Hymenobacter swuensis DY53: one gene and its partner. The protein of the gene in region 1 interacts with the protein of each later gene in a pairwise test. Links are inferred from orthologs where the notes say so. Each region holds a gene or a part of one and is shown in the gene's direction. Other genes may lie near its edges.

What was found. Proteins that work in one complex are often made in the same cells at the same time.
Region 2: the proteins of HSW_RS19275 (region 1) and def interact in binary tests that used the Escherichia coli proteins (3 or more experiments, as listed by UniProt). The link is inferred for Hymenobacter swuensis DY53 from one-to-one orthologs.

Annotation. Positions count from the first base shown.
Region 1 is NZ_CP007145.1:4,154,479-4,161,584, forward strand. The notes cover bases 2,860-5,629. They hold HSW_RS19275 (aspartate-semialdehyde dehydrogenase), read left to right. Parts: upstream 2,860-3,631; coding sequence 3,632-4,627; downstream 4,628-5,629. Other genes in these bases: HSW_RS19270 (lamin tail domain-containing protein), read right to left, coding at 2,860-3,513; HSW_RS19280 (alpha/beta fold hydrolase), read right to left, coding at 4,705-5,460; HSW_RS19285 (SRPBCC family protein), read left to right, coding at 5,562-5,629. Also shown: HSW_RS19265 (DUF1800 domain-containing protein), read right to left, coding at 1-816; more of HSW_RS19270, read right to left, coding at 904-2,859; more of HSW_RS19285, read left to right, coding at 5,630-6,572; HSW_RS19290 (YceI family protein), read right to left, coding at 6,667-7,106.
Region 2 is NZ_CP007145.1:4,546,571-4,553,798, forward strand. What follows is about bases 1,631-4,522. They hold def (peptide deformylase), read left to right. Parts: upstream 1,631-2,722; coding sequence 2,723-3,322; downstream 3,323-4,522. Other genes in these bases: HSW_RS20835 (S41 family peptidase), read right to left, coding at 1,631-1,891; ruvX (Holliday junction resolvase RuvX), read left to right, coding at 2,316-2,726; HSW_RS20850 (DUF4241 domain-containing protein), read left to right, coding at 3,452-4,207; HSW_RS20855 (zinc dependent phospholipase C family protein), read left to right, coding at 4,230-4,522. In the rest of the region: HSW_RS20830 (hypothetical protein), read right to left, coding at 1-66; more of HSW_RS20835, read right to left, coding at 209-1,630; more of HSW_RS20855, read left to right, coding at 4,523-5,207; HSW_RS20860 (DMT family protein), read left to right, coding at 5,399-5,770; HSW_RS20865 (patatin-like phospholipase family protein), read left to right, coding at 6,011-7,228. UniProt on the Escherichia coli protein: Removes the formyl group from the N-terminal Met of newly synthesized proteins. Requires at least a dipeptide for an efficient rate of reaction. N-terminal L-methionine is a prerequisite for activity but the enzyme has broad specificity at other positions.

The DNA of each region.
Region 1 (7,106 bases):
GCCCAGGAAGGTTTTGGGGCCGTCGTCGTGCTGGTTGGCCCGGAACACGAACGCGCCCTGATTGTCGTAGCCCCAGCCGGTGAAGGCGCGGGCAGCCTCTTTCACGTCGGCTTCCGAGTAGTGGCCGCGGCCCAGCGTGAACAGCTCCATCACCTCCCGGGCGAAGTTCTCGTTGGGACGCTGTTTGCGGTTTTGCTGGTTGTTGAGGAACTGCAGCATGGCCGGCTCCTTGCTCACGGCCAGCAGCAAATCTCCGAACTTGCCCAGGGCCAGCTGCCGGATGGTGTTGTTGAGGTGCAAAGCCGCATCGGGGCGGCGCACGCGGCAGGCAAAGTGCCCGTGCCAGAACAGCGTGAGCTTCTCGCGCAGCTGGGCCGGCGAGGTAGCCATCCGCTGCAGCCAGCCGGTGTTCATGGCGTAAAACGCGTCGCGGATACTCTGATTCTGCATTTTGCGCTCTTGGGGCGTCATTTCCTTGCGGCGCAGCAAAGGCGGCTGGGTGCGGCCGTTGGGCAGCGCGGAACGCGCCGGCACGGCGGCCACCGGAGCGGGCGTGCCGCCGGCGCTCATCGTCTGGTCGGGCGTAGTGACCATGCTGTTCTGGGGCGTACCATTGCCCGGCGTTACGGGCCGGAACTGGGCCAGCGGCTCGGTGTAGCGCATCTGCGGGCTATCCAGCAGCTCCACCCGGGCCGAAGCCTGGAGCAGCTGCCGCAACGCCTTGCGGGGCGGAAGGCCGGCGGCCACGTCCTCGGGCCGCGGCCCGAAACCCGCCCGCCAGTACAGGTGCTGCAATTGCTGTTGCGTCGTCATCATGCTACTTGGACGCAGAAACGACGGGTGGGTTTAACCAAGGCTGCTACGCGCTTGTCATTGCGATCGAAGCGAAGCAATGACAGCTTTTTATTGCCGCGCTCCTACTACCACTGTTTTGCGGTACTCCCGCTTTTGGCCGCTGCTGGGCCGGAACAGTTCGATGTGCAGCACGTAGTAGCCCACACTGGCTTTCTGGCCTCGGTCAGTGAGTCCGTCCCATTGCCAGAAGCCTTTGGCAGCCAACGTTTCGTTGCGTACCAGCCGCCGGGCGAGGCGGCCCTGGGCGTCATAGATCGTCACGGAACCGGCGTAGCCGGGACCGTCGAGCTGGTAATCAAGCGTCGTGAAGTCCTGCTGGCCGTCGTCGTCGGGGGTGAAGATTTCCGGTTCCAGCATGAGTACGCCGGTGCCCGTCACATCGGGTTGCTGCTGGGAGTTAGGGCGGCCGGGCGTGGCGTACCCCACACTGCTCGCCGCCGAGTGGAAGTTGCCGGCCTCACTCGGCCCGGTGGCCCGAATCCGCTCCAACGACACACCCTCCACGTTATCTAGCAGTTTCAGGTGCTGCTTATCAGAGTAGACGAAGCGGTCCAGTCGGCGGCCCTGGGCATCAAACAGCACCACGCTTCCGGCATCATCGGGGAAAGTAGGCAGGGCCGGCAGTTGCAGTAGGTGGGCGGACTCAGTGCTGGTAGGGTACTGCTGCTGCACAATATCGGGGCGAGTGGTGAGGGCCAGCAGGCCACCGGGTGGCAGCAGCACCGGGCCGCTGCTTACCGGCTCGGTATCCACGCTACTGTCCGGCTTCTCATTTCCCAGCTGCCAGCCCTGCACATCCAAAAACTTGCCCGAACGGTTTAGTATTTCCACGAAATCCACGCCACCCATCCGGGGATTGAACAGGATTTCGTTGATAACCACGTCGCCGACGGCAACAGGGGCGGGCAGCGCGAAAGTAGCCGAGGTGGCCGGGCCACTGGCGTTGCCCACACAGTCGAGGGCGCGCTGGGCTGTGAGGGTAAACGGCTGGTTCTGCACTAACGGCGCGGCCAGCGTCAGGTCAACCAACCGAAAATCGGGTCCAACGGGCACGGCCCGCAGGATAGTAGCGGCCGGCGCCAGGGTATATAGGGCCGCGTTGGCGACGGCCACACTATCCAGCTTTTCGCCAAAATACAACCGCACGGTAGTAGCATTCAGCGCTAGCGCCCGGAGCAGCGCCGGAGCCGTGCGGTCGGGGTTAGTGGCGCGCACCGAGTTGCTGCGGTCGGGAGTCCCGCCGCTGGCATCCGTGCTGGCCGTCCAGTTTTCAATACCGGCGCAGGGGTTGGCGGTGTCCAGCATTTCCAGCGTCCAGCCACCTTCCTTTTTGCGGTTATCCTTGTACCAGGTATCGGCGTAGCTCACTTCGAACAGCACCCGACCATCTTTGCCACGCAGCACCAGTTGGTCGGCGGCATTGCTGAGGCTGGGGAAGTTGGTCAACCCAAACACCTTTCCGAAAGCCGCAAATTGTGCCGTGCGCGTGCTGCCACACACTACCGCATACTCGCCCGGCAGCAGCACCGCTCCGCTCGGAAACACAGCCGGATTGCCAGTATTGCCTGGTTTCAGCAGCCGTACCCCACCCAAATCTATTACCGCCGTAGCAGAGGGATTATGAATCTCTACGAACTCCGAGGTCGGCAGCCCCATTACCGGCGTCTCATCAGCCATGATTTCGGTGATGAGCAGTTGGTTCAGTCCCGGCGGCACCGCAAACCCGTTGTTCTGCAGCGTAGCCGTGAGCGTCCCGGCTGCTACATTACCAAATGCATCGGTTACGTTACGAACCTCCACCGTCAGGCTGCCCAACGGCAAATCGGCAGCCAGCGTCAGGTGCACCAGCGTAAAATCGGCCGCGTCTCGTGCGGCAGCAGTTACGGCGGGGTTGCCGGTACTCAGCCGGTAACTGGCGGCCGACTGCGTGGCGGCTACGGCTTCGTTGAACGTGAGGGTGAGCTGACGCGGAGCCGTTGCCACGGCCTGCATCAGCAGCGGCGCGGTGGCGTCCGTCACCCTGAAATCATCGAAGTAGAAGGCCCTATTATTAGCCGCCGAGTATGTAGCATACACCCCAACATACCCGCTGCGCTGGTGCGTGGCATCCGTTGCACTGCCTTCGCTCACGTAGGTAGCGTTGCCGGTCAAATCCCGCTCCAGCGTCCACACGTTCTGTACGGAGCGCGTCACGCGCACCCGTACCAGGTTGTTGTTCGTGGAGCTGAGCGTAGCATCCTGCCCGTTCACCACGTACACCGGGCTGCCGGTGGCATCCTTGCGGAACAGGGCCACCTCGTCGGGGGTACCGCCGAGGCGCACGAAGTAACCTTTTGTACCGCTGGCTTTCAAGTCGGGCTGGTCGGCCATCAGCCATACGTCGGCGTAGTTGCCGCTGCTGGTAGCCAGTTTCAGGTTGGCCCAGAACTCCCAAGTAGTGCCCGTGGCGGCGGCACAGGGCGTGATCAGCTGCAGCTCGGTGCCGGTGGTGGCCGCGCCGTTGGTTTGCAGCTGCAGGGCTGCGTTTACCTGAAACGCGGCCGCGTCGCCAGTCCAGGCGGGGTTCTGGGTGAAGTTACCATCGGCGAAGGTATCGTTGAGCTGGGCTGTGGCGGATAAAGTACCCAGCAGCAACAGAAGCAGCAGTAGTTTTTTCACATCGAATAAGAATAAAGTGTTTCGAGTGGCGGCCCAAGGCCAGTCACTGCGGGAAATATACCCAGAAATCAATGCCCGCGCCACCGTACATTTACGCCTTCTTCAAACCCGTAGCTTCATGAAAGTAGCCGTAGTAGGTGCCACCGGGCTGGTAGGCACCGAGATGCTGAAAGTGCTGGCCGAGCGCAACTTCCCGGTCACGGAACTGCTGCCCGTAGCCTCCGCCCGGTCGGTGGGCCAGGAAATCGAATTCCAGGGCCAGAAATACAAGGTAGTGAGCATGGACGATGCTATTGCGGCGCGCCCGGCCGTGGCCATTTTCTCGGCTGGCGGCTCCATTTCCAAAGAGGAGGCCCCGCGCTTCGCCGCCGTAGGCACCGTGGTAATCGATAACTCATCGGCCTGGCGCATGGACCCCACCAAAAAGCTGGTGGTGCCTGAAATCAATGCCCGGGAGCTGACCGCCACCGATAAAATCATTGCCAACCCCAACTGCTCTACCATTCAGATGGTAGTGGCCCTCAATGAACTGCACCGAAAATTCAAAGTGCAGCGCATTGTGGTAAGCACCTATCAGAGCGTAACCGGCACCGGCAAAAAAGCCGTGGACCAGCTGCTGGAAGAGCGCGCCGGCCAGGAGCCCACCAACCCCGCCTACCCCCACCGCATCGACTTGAACGTGCTGCCCCACATTGATGTGTTCGAGGACAATGGCTATACCAAGGAGGAAATGAAGATGGTAAATGAAACGAAGAAAATCTTCGGCGACGACCAGATTCGGGTGACGGCCACCACCGTGCGTATCCCTGTAATGGGCGGCCACTCCGAAGCCGTAAACGTGGAGTTTGCCGAAGAATTTGACCTTGATGAGGTACGCGAAATCCTGCGCCGGACCGAAGGCGTGGAGTTGGTAGACGACGTGAAAAACAACGTGTACCCCATGCCCAAAGACGCTCACGGCAAGGATGCCGTACTCGTCGGCCGTCTCCGCCGCGACGAAACCCAGCCGCGCACCCTCAATATGTGGGTGGTAGCCGACAACCTGCGGAAAGGTGCCGCCACCAACGCTGTACAGATTGCCGAGGCCATGCTGAAGATGGGGCTGCTGGAGTAGTAGTGTGCTTATTTCCCAAAAGCAAAGCCCCGCCGATATTACCGACGGGGCTTTGCTTTTTTCACGTTGTACACAACTTACGCAAATACCACCCCCGCAAAATCCACCACGGCGCGGCGCGTTAGCTCAGGCTCCTCGAAGTAGCCCAAGTGGCCGACGTCGCTCAGGAGCAGGGCGTGGCTTTGGACCGGCAGCGCCAGCTGAGGCAGCAGGCTTTCGGTGGGCACGGCTACGTCGTCTTTGCCGGCAATGAACAGCACCGGGAAGCGGGCCTCCTTGAGGATTCTGGTGCGGTCGGGACGGTTTTTCATGGCTTCCAGCGCGCCCAGCACGGTAGCTTCAGGAGTGGCGCGGCCAATATCTTCCAGAAACTCCCGCTGCTCCAGCATACACTCCCGGTTGGCCGGCGCAAACAGCGGCCGGATAAACGACTCCATGAACTTATCGACGCCGTGACGGCGCACAAAGTCCATGTTTTTGTCTCGGTTGGCCTTTTTCTCGGCTGTATCAGGCAGGGCGGTGCTGTGGAAAAGCACGAGGCCAGCTACCATTTCCGGGTACCGCTCGGCGAAGGCCAGGGCCACGTAGCCGCCCATGCTGTGGCACACCAATAAGGCGTTTTCCACATTTTTCTGCCGCAGCTGCTCGGCCACGTAACGGGCCTGTGCTTCCATGGAATAGTCCCGAATATCGTGTACGTTGGTGCCGTGGCCGGGCAAATTGATCGTCAGCAGCCGGTACTCGGCGGGAAACTCGCGGGTGAACTCCGTCCACACTTCGCGGGACTCGGCAAAGCCGTGGAGGAACAGGATGGTGGGTTGGGTGATGGTCATATACAGCAATTACCGCCTTACGAAGCAGACAGGCAGATGGAATGATGCCCACAAGTACGCACATTTGTAGAGGTTGATTTTCCCTGCTGCTCTCCCCTGCTATGTTCCCCGTTAAGCGTCAGTATCGCCATTATGCCATTGCGGCCGGAGCCGGCCTCACCCTGGCCCTGCTGGGCCGGTTCGTATTCGCCAGCAACCTGCTGAATGATGCCGGTGGTCTACTCATGCTCTGCTTTCTGTTGCTGGTACCCATGGCTCTGGGAGCTGTTACGGCCCATTTTACGCCGCCCAGCACCTCTAAACTGTGGCGCACGGTGCTGGGACCAGTCGTAACGGTCATGCTGTTTTTGTTCACGGCCCTGCTCTTTCACCTGGAAGGTATGATCTGCGTGCTCATCATTTCTCCACTCTTCTTACTGACCTCGTGGATTGGGGCATATGCGTACGATATCATCACTCGCAACAAATCCGACAACAACCGCACTTACGTGGTGGCCGCCTTTGCGCTGCTGCCGTTTGTGCTGGCCCCGCTGGAAGCCCAGCTAAACACGCCCACGGATAGCCGCCGCGTCGAAAACACGGTACTCATTCAGGCACCGGCGGCCGTGGTATGGCAGCATATTATTCGGGTGCCGGCCATTCAGGCCCACGATTTAGGGGCCAGTCTAGTGGACGACATCGGGTTTCCGAGGCCAGTGGAAGCGACGCTCAGCCACGAAGGTGTGGGCGGCGTGCGCCGGGCCACTTTTGAACGGGGCGTGGAGTTCATTGAAACGGTGGACCTGTGGGAGCCCCGGCGGCGCCTCTCGTTCAGCATAGTACCCAACACGGCCACTATTCCACCCACCACCTTTGACGAGCACGTAACCGTAGGCGGCCGGTTTTTTGATGTGCTACGCGGTACTTACGAACTGCAACCGGCAGGCCCCGGCCGCACCCGCTTGATTCTCTACAGCCAGCAACGCCTCAGCACCCGTCTCAACCCCTACGCCGGCCTCTGGACCGACTGGGTAATGTCGGAAATTCAGCGGCGCATTCTGTCAGTTATTAAGCGGCGGTGCGAAACGGCGCTGCCCGCTACGGCCTATACACGCAAAACGCCCGTTTCCTGAGCGGGAAACGGGCGTTGCGCAAGAAACCCCGTCGCGGCGGGCGGCTCGATTGAACGGGCCCCAGGTGTGCGGCCCGACGCGCGAGGTACGGGGGTTACTCGGCTTGCTTGGCGAACTGCACGCTGGCCAGCAGCTTCACGTCTTCGCCCACCACGATGGAGCCGGCCTCGGTGATGCCTTCCCAGGTCAGGCCGAAGTCTTTGCGGTTGATTTTGCCGCTCACTTCAAAGCCGGCCTTGGTGTTGCCGTAGAAATCGGTAGCCGTACCGCCGTACTCCACATCCAGCGTAACTGGCTTGGTTACGTCCTTAATGGTGAGGTTGCCGGTGAGCTTATAGTCGGAGCCGGATTTGGTCAGGCCGGTCGATTCGAAGGTAATGTTGGGGTATGTAGCAACGGCAAAGAAGTCGTCGGCCTTCAGGTGCTGGTCGCGCTGCTCCTGGTTCGTGTCGATGCTGTCCACATCGAGGCTCATGCGTACCTGGGCGTTGTCGAACGAGTCGCCCTCGGTTTCGGCCGAGCCATCGAACTTCT
Region 2 (7,228 bases), 390 kb from region 1 along the record:
TATTACCCGCTCACTGCGTATCTGCGCGAAACCATCCGTTGCTGCCAACAGCAAAGTAGCTAACATAAGTCGCACCATTTTCCACATAAACTCGATCAGAACAATACATCAGGCCCCTCGCTACAACGCTTGTTAGTCTTTACTTGACATAAACCGGCCCCTCGGTGGTATGCCGAGAGGCCGGTTTATTACCGAAAGCTCAGTGAGTCTACTTCTCCAGCAGCCCCAGCATCACGGGGTTATTGGGCTCCTGTACGGCTTTCAGGGCCTGCTGCATCTCGGCGTCATCCTGGTTCAGCACCTGGAAATAGGCCGACTTGCCGTAGGCGCTGCGGGCAATGAGGGCCTTGAGCTGGGTGCGCAGCAGCGGCGTGCTGCGGCGCAGACCCGCCGCATCGGCCGGTACGCCGTTCTGGGCGGCGCGGGCGGCCAGCTGCTGCAGCTGGGCATCTCCTATTTTGAACGTTTCTCTGAACTGCTCGAAGCGCAAAGCTTCCAGCTCATCTTTGTGCTCCTGGTAGTACGTGAGGGCAAATTCGCGCACCAGGTTCTGGCTTTGCAGGCGGGTATAGTAGGCCGAGTACGCCGAGGTGTCGCGGGGCACGAACAGGTCGGGCATGATGCCGCCGCCGCCGTACACGGTGCGGCCGTGGGCCGTGCGGTACTTCAATGAATCAGCAAAATGGATGCTGTCAGCGTGGAACAGCTCGCCGTGGCGCAGGCGGTTCTGCAGGTCCTTCTCGTACTCGCCCAACCCGCCGCGGTAGGATTTCTGGATGCTGCGGCCCGAGGGCGTGTAGTAGCGGGCAATGGTCAGGCGCAGCTCCGAGCCGTCGTTGAGGGCAATGGGCTGCTGTACTAAGCCCTTGCCGAAGGTGCGCCGGCCCACCAGCACGGCCCGGTCGTGGTCCTGCAGGGCACCGGCCAGCACTTCGGCGGCCGAGGCACTACCTTCATCCACCAGCACCACCAAAGAGCCTTCCTCAAACTCGCCGGCTACCCGCGAAAACGTCTGGGTGTCGTATTGGTCGCCCTTGCCGTCGGTGTACACAATCTTCTTGGTGCCCCCAATAAACTCATCGGCCATTTTGGTGGCGCGGTCAAGGTAGCCGCCGGGGTTGCCGCGCAAATCCAGCACGAGGCGCGTAAGGCCCTGGCGGCGCAAATCACCCAGAGCCGATTTGAACTCGTCATAGGTGCCGCTGGCAAAGCGGCTCACCTTGATGTAGCCGGTCTGGTTGTCTACCATATAGGCCACGTCCACTGAGGCGTTGGAAATGCGGTTGCGCGTTACCTGCACGCTCAAGGGGCGGGCTAGGCCGCGGCGGGTAATCTGGAGGGTGACGCTGGTGCCACGCGGGCCGCGCAGCTTCCCGAACATCTGCTCGGTGGTTAGGTGCACGCCCGATACCCGCTGCCCGTTCACGGCCAAGATCCGGTCGCCGGGCTGCAGGCCGGCCTGCTCGGCGGGACCTTCGCTAAGCGGCGCCACCACCGTAACAGTGTCGCGGAACAGATTGAATTCAACCCCGATGCCGTCGTAGTCGCTTTGCAGAAAGGAGGAGGCCTGCTGCTGCTGCTTGGCCGGAATGAATACCGAGTGCGGATCGAGGCGCTCCAGCATGCGGCTGATGGCGTAATCCGACAGCTCCTCGGCGTTTACCGAGTCCACGTAGTCGCGGTCCACGTAGCTGAGGATTTCTTTGAACTTTAAGTAGCCGCGGGCCGTGAGGTCGGGGTTCTGATCAGAAGGCCGGAACGGATTTGCTCCCAACAGGATACCGCAGGCCAGCATAAGGCCCAACAGCCACGGCTGACGCACCTGCCACCGGGAATTACGCGGGGTCGGCTCCGACGCGGGAAGCGGCGAGTCGTTCGGCTCGGTGGTCATAAAGCGTTGAGAGAGTAGTTGTTCAGTCGATAATCAGAAATCCACACTACGGACAGGTCTTCAAAACTATTGAAACTTTTCCAAGAAAGCCATGTCAGGCATAGAGGTATAGGCATTTTCCGATAACAGTACAATTTAATATTCATCCAAGTCAATTATCATCCAGTAGCAGCGGTTTTAACTGGCAATAAAAGGGCTTGATACTGAGCGTACTGCAAATATTATTTTATCATTTTAGAAAGGCGTGGCCATCTCGCCCAACGGGCCGGTTTCGCCGGTAAACTACGGTAACCACCCCGTTGCCAGATTGCGGTGGCCGGCTGGTGGATAACACCTTTCGGGGCGGGTGTCGTATCTTTGGGGCGCGGCTCCGGCTAACCGGCTGATTGGCCGCCGCTTGGCTTTCTACTTAGTTCTTTTTGCGATGGGCCGAATTCTTGCCATCGATTACGGCCACAAGCGCGTGGGGCTGGCCGTGACGGACCCGCTTCAACTCATCGCCACCCCGCTCGAAACCATTCACAGTCAGGATTTACTGACTTACCTCAAGGCCTACCACCAACGCGACCCGCTGGATGCCCTGGTGATTGGCATGCCCAAAAACCTCCAGAATGAGGCCACCGACTCGACCAGCGCCGTAGTGGGTGTGGTACGGCGGCTGCGTAAGGAATTCCCGGGCGTGCCCGTGCACGAAATTGACGAGCGGTTCACCTCCCGCATGGCCCACGCCGCCATGCTGGCCGGGGGCCTGGGCAAGAAAGACCGCCGCGACAAAGCAACCGTAGACAAGGTGGCCGCCACCATCATTCTGCAATCCTACCTCGAATCCCGATGATTTACCCCATTGTTGCCTTCGGCGACCCGGTTCTCAAAACACCCGCCAAATCCCTGGCTGCCGATTACTCTGCCACGGAGCTGAAGCAGATCATTGCCGACATGTACGACACCATGTACCACGCCAGCGGTGTGGGCCTGGCCGCGCCGCAGGTAGGCAAAAGTATCCGCCTGTTCGTTATCGATTCGACCCCGATGATGGATGAGGATGAAGAAGGGAACCCCATCGTGGAGGAGCCCACGGCTGGCCCGGTGAAGCGCGCCTTCATCAACCCCGTGATGGTCAGCGAAACCGGCGAGGAATGGGCGTTTGAAGAAGGCTGCCTGAGCATTCCGGGCGTACGGGAAAAAGTAGTGCGCCATGCCACCATCGTGCTGCGCTACGAGGACGAAAACCGGCAGCCGCACGAGGAAACCTTCACCGGCATGACCGCCCGCGTGATTCAGCACGAGTACGACCACTTGGAAGGCGTGCTGTTCACCGACTACGTATCGGGCCTGAAGAAGCAGTTGCTGAAGGGTAAGCTGGCCCGCATCAGCAAGGGCGACGTGAATGCCGATTACCGGATGCGCTTCGCGGGCCAGGGCCGACGGTAAGAGTAGGAGTCCAGCAGAGAAAAGTAAAAAGTCAACGTTCCACCGGTCATCCTTCATATGGCGTCCGCCTGCGAAGGATGACCGGTGGGGCGTTGACTTTTTGCTGTGACTTCCCCTATTTTAAGCTTGATGAGTTACCGATACTGCTACTGGATTTTTACCCTGTGTTTTCTACTTGTGGGTTGCCGAAAGTCAACAGAAGGGACTGTCCTCTCACCAGGTCGAGCTACGGTAAGCCGTTTGCCATATGAAGTGAAGGCGGAGCCGGCAGTGTTTGAGTCAGCTTTCTTTCCAGGCAAACAAGTCCAGCAGCATAGCAGTACCATCATCCTGCGCCAGCAGTTGCTGGGGAATCTACCCGTTTCATCAGGCCAACTGGTAGCTACAGACCCCATCACGCTATCTGCACAGACCCCATGTTTCACCACGCAGTTTCTGCGCGGCCGGTTTCCGGTAGAGCTGGCAATAGCCCGGTTCACAAGCGACGAACGGGTAGCATTTGCCCACGTTCTGTTTTCGGCTAAGCCCTTAGCCCGCTGGGAGTTGGCAGTGTTGCCGGGACAGTCACCATTGCCTGTCCGAGGGCCGGAATATTATGGCTATTTGGTGGACGGTGGCATGGCGCTGTTTCTGGATGCCGCCGATGTGAACCGGTTCAGCCACTTTATGGCGGATGAAGCCGCCGCCAAAAACCTGATGATTACCTGCTTTCATCTTGATAGTGCTGTACCTGTTCCCGGCTTTCTGTACGCCACTTCCCACGATACCCTTGCGGCATTTTCCACCGGCTTCGGGGACGGATCATACGCTACATATGTGGGCCTGGATGCGGAGAACCAGCCCTGCCGGCTACTAACCGATTTTCAGGTGCTTGCCTGGCAATAAGTCTTCCTCTATCTTATGCCGTATGACAGCTATCTACCGCTATTGTATTGCTACCCTGGGTTTTCTGGTTATGGCTTCCACGGCGCAAGCCTGGGGGTTTTTCGGGCATCGGCTGATTAACCGGCTGGCGGTGTACACGCTGCCGCCCGAAATGATTGGCTTCTATAAGGCCCACATCGACTACCTCACCGACAACGCCACCCGCCCCGATTCGCGTCGCTCGGTGGTACCCGGCGAGGCCCCACGCCACTTCCTAGATGTGGACGTGTACGGCGACTCAGCCCTGACCCGGCTGCCCCACTCCTATGCCGATGCGGTGGCGTTGCTGGGGGAAGATTCGTTGCTCCGCCACGGCATTGTGCCCTGGCAGGTGGCGCGCATGAAGGGCCAACTCACGGCCGCCTTCCAGGCCCACGATGCCGACCGGATTCTGCACCTCTCGGCCGATATGGGCCATTACGTGGCCGATGCCTGCGTGCCGCTGCACACTACCCACAACTACAACGGCCAGCTTACGGGCCAGCGCGGCATTCACGGCCTCTGGGAAAGCCGCCTGCCCGAGCTGCTCAGCAACGGCTACGACTTCTTCACTGGCCCCGCGCCTTACTTGGATAAACCGACGGACACTATTTGGGGAGCCGTGGCCCGCTCCAACGCCGCCGTCGATTCGGTATTGCGGTTTGAGCGGGAGCTGAGCCGAAAAACGCCTGAGGACCGCAAGCATAGTTTCGAGCAGCGCGGCAACCTCACGGTGCGCACCTACTCCCGCGACTTCGCCCGCGAGTACCACCAGCGTCTGAGCGGGCAAGTGGAGCGGCAGATGCGCTTGGCGCTACGGCTGGTGGGCGCGTTCTGGTACACAGCCTGGGTAGATGCCGGTCAACCCGACCTCGACCGGCTACCCCGTACGCCCTCCGAAAAGGAGCAGCAACGCCTCGCCCTCGAAGCCAAACAGCTGGACCAGGCTCCTGTGAAGACAGTGGCCGGCCACGATGAATAAAGTCAAAGAGAAAAAGTCAAACGCAAACGCCTGACTTAAGGCGGAAGAGCAAGCCCCGCTGCTATAGCAGAAACCTGATGGCCGATGTATCTGAAGCGCCCAGGCTGCGTATGGAAACCGCTTATCCGAGCTGCAGGCTTTCACCATGAAGCCAAACTGCGTGCTTTTATTTTTGACTTTAACCTCCCCTCATGAAAAGCCTGTACACCGTTCTGCTGCTCACCATTTCCAACCTGTTCATGACGTTTGCCTGGTACGGGCATCTGCAGTTCAAGAAAATCAGCTGGCTGCATGGGCTGGGACTGGTGGGCGTGATTCTGATTAGCTGGGGGCTGGCTTTTTTCGAGTACGTGTTTCAAGTGCCGGCCAACCGCATCGGGTTCGAGGAAAATGGCGGACCGTTCAACCTGTTTCAGCTCAAGGTGATTCAGGAAGTTATTTCGCTCACGGTGTTCACCATCTGCGCCGTGTATGTGTTCAAAACCGATAAGCTGGGCTGGAACCACCTGGCCGGCTTCGCGCTGCTGGTAGCGGCGGTGTACGTAATTTTCAAGAAGTGGTGAATTCGGGCCAGGCTGGGGTTGTAGCTCAGCGGACGCATTGCGGAGTTACACGGAGCCACCTTACAAGTTCAGCAGCAAAACCGAAATTTTACTGTCGTGCTTACATTGCCGGCCGGGCTCGCAGCCCCGTTAGCTGGGTAAGGATGCAGATAGGTCGAAACGGCGGCAACTCCCGCCCGCTATATGCGTAGGAAACGCGCCCCGTCTCGTGGGCTTTCCCTGTTTCTACCTGCTTGCTATATGCGAAAAACCTACCGTATCCTGCCACTGCTTTTGCTGTGGCTGCTGAGTTTTCATTCTCTGCAGGCCCAGCGTGTAGGCCTGGTACTAAGTGGTGGCGGGGCCAAAGGCCTCGCCCACGTAGGCGTGCTGAAAGTGCTGGAGAAAAACCGGATTCCCATCGACTACATCGTGGGTACCAGTATGGGCGCCATTGTGGGCGGCATGTACGCAGCTGGCTACTCACCCCGCGAAATCGAGGAAATTATCATGGCCCCGGCTTTCCAGACCTGGGTTTCGGGCCGGCCTTTGGAAGGCAAGGTGTTCAACTACTATGACACTGACCCCAGCCCCGCCGCCCTGCACCTGCGCCTGGCCCTCGACTCGACCCTGAAGGTGCGCGTGACACCCAAACTGGTGGACGACGTGACCCTGAACTACGTGTTGGCCACCATGCTGGCCCCGGCCGGTGCCATTTCGGGCTACGATTTCAACAAGCTGCTGGTACCGTATCGGGCCGTGGCCTCGGAGGTGTTTACCCGCGAGAAAGTGGTGCAGCGTAGCGGCTCCCTCTCCGATGCCGTGCGCAACTCGATGGCCTTTCCGCTGGCCTTCCGGCCCATCCGACAGCCCGACGGCCGCTACCTGTTCGACGGGGCTGTGGTGGATAACTTTCCTACCGGCGTGATGCGCGAGGAGTTCAAGCCCGATGTCATCATCGGGGTGAATGTGGGCGACGTGGCCTTCAGTAAATATCCCAAGCAACGGGATGATGAACTGCTGACCAGCACGCTCCTGTTCCTGGGCTCCAATGTGGCCGATACTACTTCGGTGGGCCCCAATGGCATCTTTATCCAGCCCAAGCTGGGTGATATTACGGCGGCCGATTTCGGTCAGGTGAAACAACTAGTGACCCTGGGTATCCAGGCCACCGAAGAAAAGCTGGCTCTGATTCAGCGGCGCATTACGCGCCGCGAGGATACGGTGGCGCTGCAGGCCCGGCGCCGGGCGTTTCAGGAGCGGGCTCCGCGCCCCGAGTTCAAACAGGTGAATGTGCAGGGCATTCCGGAAGTACAGCAGACGTTTGTGCGCCGGTTCTTTCAGCGCAGCGGCTCCAACTACTCGCCCGCCGATATTGAGGAAGGCTACTACCGCCTAGTGAACAACGACTTCTTCAACAACGTGTACCCGCGCATCCGCTACGACCAGCAGAAGCAGGGCTACACGCTGAACGTGGAC